2 regions of the Pseudarthrobacter ribosi genome follow, and region 2 is predicted to be linked to the other one. Evidence: riboswitches for the same ligand, from Rfam matches in the RefSeq annotation. Region 2 holds a riboswitch; the other holds the start of a gene.
What was found. A riboswitch is a leader RNA that binds a small molecule or an ion and turns the genes downstream of it on or off. The one in region 2 is predicted to bind cyclic di-AMP.

Region 1 (7,455 bases), on a different contig from region 2:
TGCCCGAGCCCCGGCCATCATGCGACCGGAAACACGGGAAGACGGAAAAGACCATGACCAAGTATCTGTTCGAAGCGAACTACGTCGGCGAGGGCATTAAAGGCCTCATGCGCGAGGGGGGAACGAAGCGCCGTGGTGCGCTCGTCGACGCCCTCAAATCTGTCGGCGGCTCCCTCGAAAGTTTCTACTACGCATTCGGGGAGACCGATGTGCTCGGGATCTTCGAGGTCCCGGAGCCCGCCGACGCCGCGGCGCTCTCGCTCATGATCAATTCGACGGGATCCGTGAATGTGCGGCTGAAACCGCTCATGACGCCAGAGGATCTTGACGCAGCGGCAAAGAAAACACCGAGCTACCGGGCACCCGGGCAGTAGGGCACCGAGCCCAGCCGACAGCTTCCGGGTCCGGGCGTGGTCCATGAAGCCACGCTATCGTGCACCTGCGACAATTCCCGGCGCCGCTGAATGCGGGAGAATGTCCCCATGAGCGATGCCGGCGATTTCATAGATCTTGCGCTTCAGCGTGAGTCGTCGTGGAGCCGATCGGAGGAGTCCGAAGCACGTCACGGCGGCGGCCACCGGTATTACGGCGCGTCCGTCGGAGCCGTGCGCGGAACGGTCCGGGATGCCCTCCGCCGCCAGCCGGGGCTGACGCACGATGACGTCACCGCCCTCAGCTCCGAGCTGTGGCAGGTGCCCGTCTACGAACGCCGCCTCGCCGCCGTCGTGCTCCTGCAATCCAGCGTCAGCCTGCTGACGAACACGGACCTGACCCGGATCGAGGGCTTTGTGCGGAGTGCACGGCTGGCCGCCCTCGTCGATCCGCTTGCCATCGACGTTGTTGGTCCCCTCATCGAGGGACTCGACGTCGTCGGCAGGGTGCGCGCGGACAGTGTCCTGGACCGCTGGGCGCGGGATCCTGACGGCTGGCTGCGCCGGGCTGCCCTGCTGTCCCCGCTCCGAGCGTTCCGGGCCGGCGCGGGGGACTGGCCCCGGTTCGTGCGCCATGCCCGTCTGGTGCTGCCGCCGCCGCCCCAGCGGCATCACGAGGACGACGACGGTGCGATCGCCGCCGCGGCGGTCTCGCTGGTGCTCGCCGAGACGGCCAGGCACCGTCCGGACCTGGATTTCTGACCCGGCGAACACGACACTAAGCCAGATCAGTCTACGAAGGTGCGATCAACCCGTCGGCCCAGTCCTGGGTCAAGCGCACGGCCGCGCCTCATTAGGGTTGTGACCCAAGCCCAGCGGAGAGCCGATGCTTGCCAGGCATGTTTAGGGCAGACTGGTGGCGTGAGCGGAGTCCCGTGGGTGTTGCACGTCGATCTCGACCAGTTCATCGCGGCGGTCGAAGTGCTCCGGCGCCCGGAGCTCGCCGGCAGGCCGATCATTGTCGGCGGTCGGGGCGACCCCACGGAACGAGCTGTGGTGTCGACCGCATCCTACGAAGCCAGGGCGTTCGGCGTGGGTTCCGGAATGCCCTTACGCATTGCGGCCCGGAAAGTACCCGACGCTGTGATCCTGCCCGTTGATCACGAGGCTTATCTCGCGGCGTCGGAAACGGTAATGGCTACCCTGCGCGCGCAGCCCGGCGCCACTGTGCAGGTGCTGGGTTGGGATGAAGCCTTTGTAGGCATTGAGACTGCGAATCCGGAAGCCTACGCCCGGCAGGTGCAGGCCGCTGTCCTGGAGCGAACTCAGCTGCATTGCAGCGTGGGCATCGGCGACACCCTGGTCCGGGCCAAGGTCGCCACCGGTTTCGGCAAGCCGGCCGGCGTCTTCCGTCTCACTGCCGGTAACTGGCTCGATGTCATGGGCAGTCGGCCCACCATGGACCTGTGGGGCATCGGAACCAAAGTGTCGGGCCGGCTGGCTAAACTCGGCATCATCACCGTCGCCGAGCTCGCCGCGTCCGACCCCCAAGACCTGGTCCCGGAGTTCGGCCCCAGGATGGGTCCTTGGTACGCGGAGCTCGGACGCGGGGACGGCTCCAGTGTTGTGGACGACACCCCGTGGGTTGCCCGCGGGCATAGCAGGGAGACCACCTTCCAGCGGGATCTGACCGAGACCGCTCAGGTGGACGACGCGGTAAGGGAGCTGACAGCGCGTGTCCTCGAGGATGTTGTCGCCGAAGGACGGCCCGTGGTCGGGCTGACCCTCAAGGTTCGGTACGCGCCGTTCTTCACCAAGACCCACGCGAAGAAGATTCCCGAGACATTCGACCGGAATGAAATCCTCGCGCGGGCCCTGGACCTCGCAGCCGGAATTGAAGCGGGCCGTCCGATCCGACTCCTAGGCCTGCGGGCCGAAATGGCAATGCCCGACGATGCCCGAAAGGGACATACGCCCACGCGCGGCGGTTGGTGACGGCGTCGCTCGCCTGCTACGTCGCCTCCGTCGTGATTGGGGACCCCCGCTGGACGGTCCGCGCCCGGGGGGGAAACGTCCAGACGAAACAGCTCGTAAACGACGTGCTCGGCCGGGGCTGATAGAAGGGCGGTGATACGTGCTTCGGGGGTCCGTGGCCATCGCCACCAACGAATCCCTCTCCGGTTGGACCAAATTAGGAGAACACGGCGATGCCGTAGACCGCGAAGACCACGAGATGGGCTGCACCGTGCATGGCCGTGACCTTCTTGGAAGCGAGCGTTGTCACCGACAGCATCAACGTGACGCCGAGGAGCAGCAGGTTGACCGGGGACTCGCCGAGCACAACGGCCTGACCGGTGAGGGCGCCGATGATGAGGACCGCGGGAATGGTCAGGCCGACCGTGGAGACGAGGGCGCCATGACATAGATTGCTGACGCGCTGAATCTCGCCCTGCAGCGCTGCGCGCACTGAGGTGATCGACTCGGGCAGGAACACAATCATGGCGATCAGAATGCCGGAAAGCGCCACCGGCGCACCGACGCGGTCGAGTCCGTCGTCCAGGAGCGTGGCCATGTCGTGCGAGAGCAGCACGATGGGCAGCACCGTCACGATGAGAAACGCGATCCGCAGCAACACCTCGGTCCGGTGTTCGGCGATGACCTGGGTGATGCTGCTTTGCTTGGCGGCCTGGCTGTCAGGTAGGTCCCGGCCGGCGGCGAAGCGCGGATCGACCTCCCGGAAGTCGCCGGCCTGCCTGCCCATCTGCCGGTAGAGGAAGAAGGCATAGAGGGCGAGGGTCAGCACGATGATGGGGACCACCTGCCCCGACGTGTAGGAGCCATCCCGCCCGATCAGGGCCGGCAGGGCGAAAGCCAACGAGACCAGAACAACGAGCATGGCGAGATACGAGGACGTGCCGGTGCGGTTGTGGCCCAGATTGCCGTGCTTGATCGCTCCGACGAGCACAGAGAGCCCGATCACCGCATTAAGAATAATCATCGATACGGCCATCACCGAGTCCCGGGCGATGGTCGTGTGTTCCCCGGGACCGAGCATGACGGCGGAAATGAGCACCACCTCGATCAGCACAATGGAGAGTGTGAGGACCAGGGAGCCGTAGGGATCACCCAGCCGGCGGGCGAGATGTTCGGCCTCATGGACCACCCCGAAGGCGCAGACCAGAACGACCCCGACGATGAGCACGAGTGCAGTAATCAGTAGCCAGGTAGGAACGGGTGCCTCAAGCAGGGGCCCGGCAACCACCAACCCGACGACGGCACCCCAACCGACCACGAGCCGCGAGATGGCGACGGGCGAGAAAATGGATCCTGCAGTAGAGGAAACCACGGGTTGAACCCCATTCCACGGGGCCGTCCCCGTGTCTATCGAAACGAACGGGCCGTCCCGTCCGACGCGCTGGTGTCACACTCTGCGGATCATGCTACTGCAGGGCCGCCACGACCCCCGGGCGGACCCGCAAAATACAGGCATGGAAATCAACGAACCCAGCACCGTCGCCGAGCACATCACTCCACCGCCAGGCAGCGTCCTTTATCGGAACGACTCGCTGCGAGTTTGGCTGCGCCCGGACCTAGAGCCGGACATGGCTCGCAGGGACGATTCAGCTCCGCCTTCTGCCGATCGGGCCCACGCCACTCCGGATGGGCCCGTTCAACGAGTCGAGCTCAGCAGCGACAACACTGGAGACGAACCGGTCCGGTGACAAGGCACGCACGATGCATACAATGCTCCTATTTGTCAGGGCGCTCCCGGGGTGGGCGCAATGAACCTTGACCGTTCCGGGAGTATTCCCCGTCATCAAAGTTGAAACTCCAGTCTGAGTCATTTTCTTCCTCATTCTTGGTCGCTCGGAACAAGGACAGGCTATGGGGAAAAGCGGCCTCATGCGCCGGGTACACAGCACCGAAACAGGGCAAGGAACCCGGGTGCGGCGGCGAAATAGGAGCTTGCCGGATCGGGCACTGTGACACACAGCCGTGGCCGTTCCAATAATTCTTCCGCGATCTCCATTGGCGTCATCAAATGACGTCTGCAACAAAGTCAAAATACCGCGTAGATACGGAATCAGAGGTTTACCCGGGCCCCTGCCGGAATGGGATGGGCCTAGCTTCCCGGCCGGCGTTCCACCACGGCATAGGCCTTTTCATCGAAGAACTCCCAGTCGGTAATCACCATAAAGCCGAGGGCGTCCACGCGGTCGTTCAGGACATGCACATCGAACCCTCCGTCGCGGGGCTCGGCGTCCCAGGTGGAGACGCGGACCTCACCGTTTTCCAGCACCAGCAGTTCGGTGTTGACATTGAAGTCCTCCGGCGGCTGACTGCTCAGCTGGCAGATGGCGACACAGTGCCTGGCGACATCGGGACTTTTCATTTCGAGCCTCCGCTTCGGGGAACGGTGATGGCATCATCCTATGCCTGGGGCCGGTTCCGACGGGGTTCATAGCACGCCGGTAAGCACAGCCCAACCGGAGCTCGATGTGACACTCCGTAATCATTCCGTTACCGTTGTTAGGTGCCTGTTGTTTCCGAGACGGGCTCTCCCCAGCCGATTGCCTAACTCTGCCGCGGCCCGGGGGTAACTCGCAGCAACGTCCGGCAGAGACGGGGAAACCAATTTTGACCCGCTGTTCTCCAGGGGTCTTGGGGTGAAGCCGCACGGCCCGTCATGATCGGGCCAGCGTGCGGCCGGGTGCCTCCCATCCGAATCCGACAGCTCACCTCGCAGGCATTGGGAGAGGCTTCTTAAATGACTTTCAGCAATACCCGTGCGCCCAAACGCGCCGATCTTCGCAGCAAACGCCGCACCGCCGGCACCATTGGCCGCCAGGCCGCAGTGCTTGTAGCCGCTTCCGGAATGGTGCTCAGCAGCGCCATGGCCGCGAATGCAGCCGATGCACCGACCGAGCGGGACTCCGCTCCTGCGTCGGCCGTTGACGTCAAGGGCCAGGTCTCCGCGCCGGTTCTGGCGGACTCGACCGTCCAGATCACTTTCGAGCGTCCGGCTGTTGAGACCACACCGGCGCCCGTCGTCGAGGCGCCCAAGCCCGTGGCCGCTCCGAAAGCCCCGGCAGCACCGGCACCCGCCCCGGCCGCCGCCCCCGCCCCCGCCAAGGCAGCCGTGAACGTCCAGGCCGCACCCGCCGCTGCCCCCGCCGCTGCCCCGGCAGCCGGAGGAGCCAATGCCACCATGCTGGCCGTAGCATACGGCCAGATCGGCATCACGCAGGACTGCACCGCGGTAGTGGAGAAGGCCCTGAATGCTGCCGGAATCCCGGTGGGCAACATCGGCCCGCAGGCCTTCCTGAAGTACGGCAAGGTCGTCGCCTCCCCCCTGCCCGGCGACATCATCGTCCAGTCCGGCCACGTCGCCATCTACGCAGGCAACGGCCAGGCGATCAGCGGCGGCATGAACGGCGTCAACGCCACCATGACGCACCCGCTCTCCTGGCTGACCGCCACCGGCTCCGTGACGTTCGTCCGCGCCGGCTAGCAGCACCGCCAGCAGCACATCGAAGGCCGGTCGATCGGTTGCCTTGGGGGCAGCAGATCACCGGCCTTCTGCGTGCCCGGCGTCCGGCTCCACTGAATACCGCAGCAGTACCACGCCGTTACCGAACGTGCGGCTCTCCTGCAGCCGGAGCGGAGTCACCGCATCCGTCTCCTGGAACAGGGCCTTGCCCCGTCCGATCAGGACCGGGTGCACATAGATCCGGTACTCATCGATCAGCCCGAGCCGCCGGAACGACCCCGCCAGATCGGCGCCGCCGAGCGCCAGATCGCCGCCGGGCTGTTCCTTGAGCCTGGCCACCTCTTCCGCGACCACGTCGTGCACCACCTCGGTATCCCAGCCGGCCGACGTCAGGGTCCTGGAATAGACAATTTTGGGAATGTCCCGCCAGATCCCCGCGAACTCGACCATCGGGGCAGGGCTTGAGGGGTCTTGGTCTGCCGTCGGCCAGAAATCGGCCATCAGCTCATAGGTGATGCGGCCGTCCAGGAAAGCGCCCATAGTCCGGAGCTCGTCGTTGAAATGTCGGTGCAGTTCATCATCGACCAGATGCCAGCTCAGATCCTGCTCCGGACCCTCAAAGAATCCGTCAAGGGATACCTGCATCATAAAGATGACCTTGCGCATGACGGGCTCCTTCTGTTCGCTGCCGACTGGGGTTCCAGCGTACGCCGCACCCTTCAGCCGCGGCAGGGGAACCGGACCGCGCCGGCCGCGGCCCCCGGGATTAGACTGGAGGAGTTGCCTTTCACGGTGGCTCCGCTGCACGGCGTGCTGCGGGAACTCCGGTTCCAGCATTGGGAGCCGGCCGGCTGATCCCGGGCCCGCAGGTGTGGCCACTTGCGCTCGGGTCCCACCGGTAGAAGAATGCAGGAAATTTGAAGCCGCGCCCGCGGTTCTTTACTTTCGGAGGAAAAGCATGCCCACGAGCTTGCCTGAGGCGTCAGCCGACGTCGCGCCCCCGTTGATGTTCCGGGGTTGAGACCGGTGGAATCCTGGGGACCCGGCCGGCACTACAGCAGCGGCCGGCACACACAAGAGTCCGCCCGTGGGGCCGGGCCACGCCTGCTGCGGTTCACAGGCGGGATCCGCCCGCAGTTCCTGGTTGCACTGGTGACCGTCCTCGGCCTGATCACGGCCGGGGCTGTTTACGGCACCATGCAGGCCAGGGGACCGGTCGACGCCGGGGCTGCGCCGGTTGCGTCGGTGTCCGCCTCAGCTGGTGCCGCCGACCCGCTGTCCGCCGCCGGCGGCTCAACGCCGTCGGCAGAACCCCCGACGCCGACACCCGCCGTCGTCACGCCCCCCGCTCCCGCCATCGGGCCGGAACTGGACGCAGAAATCAACGCCGTGATCGCGGCCAACAGCGGCTACCAGGTGGGCGTGGCCCTGATCGATGTGGCTGACGGAACGGTGCACGAATACGGGGACAAGACCAAGTTCGTGGCCGCCAGCACCGGGAAGATCCTCGCCGCCGCCGCCTACTACCATCTGGTGGAAACCGGCAAGGCCTCGCTGGGGACCCCGATGGGGGCATCCACCGCCGGCCAGCAG
Region 2 (7,455 bases):
AGGAGATCTTCTGCGTCAGGAACCACTTGCTGCCGGCCGCCTTGACGATCTGCGGCATGGCCGCCGAATAGCCGAAGGTGTCCGGCAGCCAGGCCTCCTGGCATTCCACGCCGAACTCGGCCAGGAAAAAGCTCTTTCCCTCCAGGAACTGGCGGGCCATGGCCTCGCCGCCGGGCATGTTGGTGTCCGATTCGACCCACATGCCGCCCACGGGGACGAACTGGCCGGTCTTGACCTTTTCCCGGATCCGACCGAATAGCTCCGGATACAACTCCTTGATCCAGGCGAGCTGCTGGGCTGAGGAGCAGGAAAACACGAACCCGGGATCCTCGTCCATCAGTGCCACCACATTGGAGAAGGTGCGGGCGCATTTGCGGATGGTTTCGCGGACGGGCCACAGCCAGGCGGAGTCGATGTGCGCGTGTCCGGTGGCGAGCAGGTGGTGGGCGGAGGCGTACGCCGGCCGGGCCAGGACGCCGGTCAGGGCCTCGCGCCCCGCTGCCGCAGTCCCGGGGACGTCGTCGGGATCCATCACGTCGAGCATCCGTTCCAGCGCGCGCAGGATTTCGTGGCGGCGGGGCAGTTCCATCGGCAGTTCGTGCATCAGGCCGCTGAGGGTCCAGATGTCCTGCTGCAGCTCCCAGACGGTCTGGTTGAGTTCTGCGATGACCATCCGGCCCAGCCGGTACTTCGGCTCGTTGCCGGAGGTTGCCTTGTCTCCGTAGGGGGTCGCCGCGAACGTCCACCCCTGCGACAGGTCGGGGTTGGCGGCCGCCTCGACGTAGAAGTCGACGGCCATCCCGCTGCCCAGCAGCTTCAGGGGGATGTACTGGTTCCGCGGGGAGATGGCCTTGACGATCGTCCCGTCCGGCCGCCAGGCGATTCCTTCGCATTGAAACCCGGGGAGGTCACTGCTGAAGCCCAGATCCACAATGACTTCCACCGACGTGTCCGCTGCAGTGCCCCAGGCGTCCGGGACCTGCCCCTGCAGCCGCAGCCACTTGGTGCTCCACGGCCGGCCCCAGGCCGCTCCGTGCTCCTGCGGCGTGAACTGCTTCCGGAGGGCCTCCAGGACCGGGACCGGTTCGTCCGGGACATCCCAGCTGCTCAGGCTGAGCGGCACGCTGCGCGGATAGACCGCTGGGACGATGCGTTCGCGAACAAAGCGGTCCAGCCGGACTTCCGTGAGACGGCGGTCGTCGTGCAATGTGATCCTCTTAGCGCTGCGTGGATGACGCTGAAATGCATCCAATCGATGGATAAAACTTACTTCGCCGCTGGCCCCCAGCCAAGAGGCTGTCAGCGGACGCTGTCCGCCAAGCCTACGGGCACGCTCACGCGGCGGACTCCCGCGTAAACGTTCAGGGATGTGCCGCGGCTGAAGCCGGCCAGCGTCATGCCGCTGGCCTCGGCCAGTTCGACCGCCAGGCTCGACGGCGCGCTGACTGCGGCGAGGACGGGAATGCCGGCCAGGGCGGCCTTCTGCACCAGTTCGAAGGATGCCCGGCCGGAGACCTGGAGCACGGTTCCGCGCAGCGGGAGCATGCCCTCGCGGAGGGCCCAGCCGATGACCTTGTCCACAGCGTTGTGGCGCCCCACGTCCTCACGCAGGCACAGCAGTTCAGCGGAGCCGTCCTCGGAGGTCCGGAACAGGCCGGCGGCGTGCACGCCGCCGGTGATGTCGAAGACCGCCTGGGCTTCCCGCAGCCGGTCCGGCAGGGCCGCGAGCGTGGCCACAGGCACCGTCAGGGGATCATCGGCGGGGCTGAAATGCGAGGACTTGTGCACGGCCTCGATCGAATCCGTGCCGCAGATGCCGCACGAGCTGGAGGTGAACACGTTCCGGCCGGTGTCCGGGCGGACGACGTCGGGCCTCAGCTGGGCTTCCACCACGTTGAACGTCTGGACGCCGTCCTCGTCTTCCCCGGCGCAGAACCGGAGCGAGACGAGCTGGTCGGGGCTCCAGATGACGCCTTCGGAGACAAGGAAGCCCGCCACGAGGTCAAAGTCGTTCCCCGGAGTCCGCATGGTGACGGAGAAGGACAGGCTGCCGATCCGGATCTCGAGCGGCTCCTCCACGGCGAGGACGTCCTCCCGGTGCCGGACCGGGAATTCAAGGGCCTGGGGGGATCCGTCCAGGACATATTTGTGCACCTTGCGGCGCTGAGTAACGCGGCCCATCAGGTACTCCTAACCAACATAACTCCATCATGACAAGCGCTGGGCCGGGTGGCCAGCGCGGGTTTCAGACCGGGCGCTACCCCAGCAGTTCGCTCCAGTCCACGGGCCCGCCGGTACCGGCGGGCTTCCGGGCGGGCCGTTTGGGGGCGGGCTTGTCTTTGGGTCCCGCCAGCTCCGGGAGGGGCGTGCCCCAGGGCAGGGTGAAGGCCGGGACTGTTTCCCCCAGCTGGACTCCATGCGGAGGGACCACCAGGACGCCGTCGGCCGCGGCCAGGCCGCGCATCATTCCCGGCCCGGTGTGCTGCGCCGGAGACGCCATGCCGTAGAGGAGCCGGAAGGGCATCAGCCGGGTCCGGCCGGGGTCAGGGTCGATCATGGAGCCGCAGGGCACCTCGGTGACGGGCGGCGGGGGCCGGTGCCCCAGCGCCGCCAGGAGCGGGGCGCCGATGGTTGACAGTGCCATCATGGCCGCGAGCGGGTTGCCCGGCAGCCCGATGATGAACCTGCCGTCCGGCAGTTCGGCCAGCACGGCGGGATGGCCAGGACGCATCGCGATGCCGTCGATCAGCAACCGTCCGCCGAGTTCGGCGACCGAGCGGCGCAGGTGGTCCGTCCCGGACCGGCCGGTGCCGCCCGTGGTGATGACGACGTCGGCGGGCAACCGTTCAGCGCCGGACCGGACGGGCATCCGCGGTTCGTCGGCTCCCCCGGGTTCGGCCTCCGGGTCGGTGTCCTCGAGCGCGGTCAGCCATTCAGCGTAGCTGTCGCCGATTTTCGTTTCGCCGGCACAGATCCCGCCGAGCATTTCCACGACGCCGGCAAGCTGGGGGCCGAAGGTGTCGCGCACCTCCCCCGGCCGGGGGATCCCGGCCGTGATCACTTCCGAGCCGGTGAACACCAGCCGGACGACGGCCTTGCCCAGGACCGGCAGGGTGTCGTGACCGGCGAGGGCCGCGAGGGCCAGGTGGGCGGGGTTGAGCAGGGTGCCGCCCTTGATCAGCACTTCTCCGGCGGCGGCTTCTTCCGCGGCTTTCCGGGTATGCTCGCCGTTTCGCGGCTCGCCGGGCTTCGCTCCGCCGCCGAGCTGCAGGACCGGCAGCCCGTCCTCGTCGGCGGCGATCGTGCCGCTTTCGCTGCGCAGCACAGCCTTCGCTCCGGGAGGAATCAGCCCGCCCGTGACGATCGGGCTGGCCTGGTGGGGCGCCAGCCGCTGGCCGGGTTCCGCGAGGATCCACGGTCCGCTGCCGTTGACGGCCCAGCCGTCCATGGCGGAGGAGGCGTAGTGCGGCATGTCCACGAGCGCCGCCACATCGGCGGCGAGTTTCCGCCCCAGCGCGTCGCGAAGGGCCACGGGTGCGGCGGGAATGGGGGTCGCGCAATCGAAGGCAAGCTGCCGGGCTTCCTGCCAGGTGTGCGCGAGGTGCCGATGAGGCGCAGGCTCATCCGCCGCGGCAGCTGTACTGCCGTGAGGGGGTGCAGGCGTCATGCTCCGGAGGCTTCGCTGGCTGCGTAGTCCTTGGCCAATTTCCGGGCAACGCCCATCGCGGCCTGCATCGAGACGGCATCCGTTGCCTGGCCGGAGCCAGAGGCCAGCCCTGCCGCAAATCCGGCAATGAAGGTTGTCAACGGCGCGGCGGGGCGCACCACGGAGTGCGCCGCCACCCCGGCGAGGGCCAGGACCTCGTTGACGTCAACCTCGACGTCTTCCAGTTCGAGGGCCTGAAGCAAGGCACGGCACCAGTCTTCGAGTGTTTCATCCTGGCTTTTCACCGTTTGCCTCCAAAGTCGAGTTCAGCGGGGGGAACCCGGGCCGGAGGCCTGGGTTATGGCTGTCGCGGTGATGGCTGTGGAAGCCATGGCCGTCAGCCGGACCGGTCACCCCCAGTGCGGAGGCATCGTCCCAAGTATCCACATCATCCGTAGACCCCCGGGGGACGCTGACCTCCCGCACCTCCAGCCTAGCAAGAAGGGCGAATATCGAGGCGTTTTCGAGCGTGCCGCGCTGCCTGGCGTCGGCCACACACCGTTGTAGCGCATCCGTGCTATAAAGGCCGACCAGGGGCTGCCGGCGCCCGTCAGCAGACACGGCCATCAGTCCGTCGCCCGGAGGGGCCTCCGCGGCGGCTGCCAGCAGCGCTGCGATGGCGGCGCCCGCCCCGGGCATGTCAACGGCGAGGACCAGGGTCATCGGTGCCGCGGCAGGGAGGCGGGGGTCCCGGCTGCGGTGCTTTTCCAGGGCGGAGACCCCGGCGGCGACGGCTGCGGCGGGGCCGGCGAAGGCCGGCTCCTCCCGGCAGCTCAGCACTCCCGCGGGCAGGGTTCCCGGGTCGGGCCCGACGACGGCCACGGCGGCCGCGCCGCTCGCGGCCTGCAGGGCGCGCTCCAGGAGGGTGGCGCCGTCGTGCATCAGACCGGATTTGGGCACGCCGCCCAGCCGGGACGACCGGCCCCCAGCAAGAATGACAGCGTCGAAGTCCACCGGCCCAGCCTAGCTGGCTATAGGTCGCGTCCTGGCGCAGCGGCCGGGGCACACCGTATCAGGCAGCGGATTCCGGCAACAGGAACGGGTCCCAGGCCGGCGTCGGCTTCTCCAGCTCCTTGATCTGCCAGGTCGTGCCCTTGGGCGGCGCGGGGCTGAAGTTGAGTTTCCACCCCATTTCCCCGGGGGTGTGGTCGCCTTTGGCGTTGTTGCACCGCAGGCAGGCCGCGACGAGGTTTTCCCAGGAATCCGCACCACCCCTGGATTTGGGCTGGACATGATCGATGGTGTGGGCGGCTTTGCCGCAATACCCGCAGCGGTGTCCGTCCCGGCGGAGCACCCCGCGGCGGCTCACCGCCGTCACGGTGTTGTACCGGGGCCTGATGTAGCGATGCAAGAGAATCACCGAGGGCCGACCCAGGACGTCCTGCGGCCCGACGACGGGATCGTCGCCTTCCGCCACAACGCTGGCCTTTCCAGTCAGCACAAGGACGAGCGCCCGGCGGAAGGTCACAACCGCCAGCGGTTCATATCCAGCATTCAGAACGAGTGTGCGCATCCGCATACCTCTTCACGGCCGCACCCGCCAGGGGCACGAGGGCCGGCTGCCCTCTGCATGGTCGGGCTATGGATCGACAAAACAAGAGTAAACATGGACATGCCAATTCACCGAATCTTTTTTTGCCCGCCCGGCCCGTGTCCGCTGAAGTTCACGTCCTGGCAACGCAAAGGACCCCTGCCGAATGGCAGGGGTCCTTTGCGTTGCGAACAGTTCTTACTTAGCCGCCGACGCGGATGAAGACGGGGCCGGAGCCGACGTTGACGCTCTGCAGGGAAGTGGTTCCACCGTTCCAGCCGCCGTGGACGGCTCGGCCGTTGCCGACGTAAACAGCGATGTGGGCCATGCCCGATCCGCCGTTCTGGTAGTAGGCGAGGTCGCCCGGCAGTGCCGCGGCGGCGCTCACGGTGCGGCCGAGGGACAGGTAACCTGCCGGCCAGCCGTGGTAGTTGATGCCCGCAGCAGCCAGCGAGTTCGTAGCAAGGCGGGTGCAGTCCTGGCCGACGCCGAGCTGGGCGTAGGCGGCAGCGGCGATCGTGGCGCCCATGCCGCTGGCGACGGCCGGAGCCGCGGTGCTGGCAGCCGGAGCCGCGGTGCTGGCAGCCGGGGCTGCGGCGGCGGCGACCTTGGTGCTGGCGGTCTTAGCCGTGTTGGCAGCTGCGGGGGTCTCCTGGACCTTCACAACGGGCTTCGGGGCCTCCACGACGGGAGCCGGCGTGGTGGTGACGGCCGGCTTCTCGAAGGAGATGGCGATGGTCGAAGCAGCCGAGATGGTCGCCGGGGCGGCCGACTGGACTTCGAGGGTGGAAGCGGAGGTGGACTCGCGCTGAACGTTGGCCTCAGCAGCGTTGGCTGCGATACCGCTGGTCAGGACGAGGCCGGAGGCTGCAGCGATAACTGCGGCCTGGCGACCCACGCCACCGGCGTTGTCGCCGACGGCCTTGGCAATGACGGCCAGCGAGTTGGTCTTGGTGACCTCGGCGCGGTGCCGTGCGTTTGCACGAGTAGTCATTAAGTTCTCTCTTTCGTGATCCTGGGTCCGCGCTTTTTGGGCGCAGGCTGAGGACGCTCCGGCATCTTGGGGGTACGCCGGATCGCCCCGAAATGGGTTACTTAGCGAAGGGTGTACTGCGAAGACGCGCCAAAAGCGGGAACTGCTTGCAGGTGCATGGCCTGCGGGCCGGACTCAGCAGAGATTGAGACGGCGGCGTGAGATCCATTCCGGGCGCCAGAAAGGGCACTGCGGAGGTTGGATTTCAGCGGGCTCGTAAGAGCCGCGCAAGCGCGGTGACGCGCAGCATTGTGGCGTGAAGACACGAAAGTAGCCTCTCCCAATGCCTACGAGGTGAGCTGTCGGATTCGGATGGGAGTCACCCGGCCGCGCTGCTTCCTGGGAAGCTTTGCGACTTAACCCCAAGGCCTTCTTTCGAAGGCCAAAATTGGTTCCCCCGCCCCTGCCAGACGATGTCATGCGAACGGACCTTGAGCGGTGGCAGAGCTAGGCAATCCACTCAAGAGCGCCAACTTCGGAAAAGTTGGCGTAGGTCATACGGTACAGCAGTTGGGGCACAATGTCACATTCAGATCACGGCGTGTCATAAGAATGCGAGAGTGTCCCATCAGCTCTGTTAGAGCCAGCCGGTCGGGTCGACGACTTCGCCGTTGACCATGACCTCGAAGTGAAGGTGGCAGCCCGTGGAGGCGCCAGTGGTGCCGCTCATCGCCACGGCAGCGCCGCGGGAGACCTGCTGGCCCACCTTGACGCTGGCGGAGGACAAGTGGTTGTAGGTGGTCTCCAGGCCGTTGCCGTGGTCGATCACCACACGGTTTCCGCCGCCGTAGGGATGCCATCCCGTGAAGGTCACCGTGCCGCTGGCGGCCGCAAGGACGGCAGTGCCGCACTGGGCAGAATAGTCCTGGCCGCGGTGGAACTCCCCGGAGCCGCCGGTGATCGGGCTGACGCGGTATCCGAAGGGCGACGCCGTCTTCAGTTCGCCCAGGGGCGCCCCGAGGCTGCCCGACGAGGCTGCGCGGGTGATGGAGTCGACCGACTGGGCGCTCAACAGCTGCTTGAGCTTGCCGTCCGGGTCACTCTGGGTGGTGACGGCGGTGCGGTTGAAATCAATTTTGGCCTCGGCAGCGGTGACGTCCGGCTGGACTGCGGCAGAGATGGATCCGGCGGCTGACCCGGCGTCCGTGGCCATCACGGGGCCCGTGGCCGGGACGGTGACGGTGA

Region 1: it holds a riboswitch for cyclic di-AMP, as region 2 does, so the genes downstream of both, ACZYZ5_RS04585 (C40 family peptidase) here and ACZYZ5_RS06225 (NlpC/P60 family protein) in region 2, are expected to answer to the same signal.

What each region holds. Positions count from the first base shown of each region.
Region 1 covers NZ_JBVAYZ010000003.1:199,883-207,337, forward strand. The annotation lists gene ACZYZ5_RS04560 (GYD domain-containing protein) at 54-374, shown strand; gene ACZYZ5_RS04565 (DNA alkylation repair protein) at 483-1,133, shown strand; gene ACZYZ5_RS04570 (DNA polymerase IV) at 1,293-2,366, shown strand; gene ACZYZ5_RS04575 (calcium:cation antiporter) at 2,563-3,717, opposite strand; gene ACZYZ5_RS04580 (hypothetical protein) at 4,495-4,764, opposite strand; cyclic di-AMP (ydaO/yuaA leader) riboswitch at 4,934-5,135, shown strand; gene ACZYZ5_RS04585 (C40 family peptidase) at 5,140-5,883, shown strand; gene ACZYZ5_RS04590 (dihydrofolate reductase family protein) at 5,941-6,528, opposite strand; gene ACZYZ5_RS04595 (serine hydrolase) at 7,015-7,455, shown strand, end outside.
Region 2 covers NZ_JBVAYZ010000004.1:239,839-247,293, forward strand. The annotation lists gene ACZYZ5_RS06195 (alpha-mannosidase) at 1-1,207, opposite strand, end outside; gene fdhD (formate dehydrogenase accessory sulfurtransferase FdhD) at 1,300-2,181, opposite strand; gene ACZYZ5_RS06205 (molybdopterin-binding protein) at 2,258-3,667, opposite strand; gene ACZYZ5_RS06210 (DUF6457 domain-containing protein) at 3,664-3,951, opposite strand; gene mobA (molybdenum cofactor guanylyltransferase) at 3,935-4,660, opposite strand; gene ACZYZ5_RS06220 (HNH endonuclease) at 4,719-5,219, opposite strand; gene ACZYZ5_RS06225 (NlpC/P60 family protein) at 5,440-6,231, opposite strand; cyclic di-AMP (ydaO/yuaA leader) riboswitch at 6,541-6,699, opposite strand; gene ACZYZ5_RS06230 (M23 family metallopeptidase) at 6,848-7,455, opposite strand, start outside.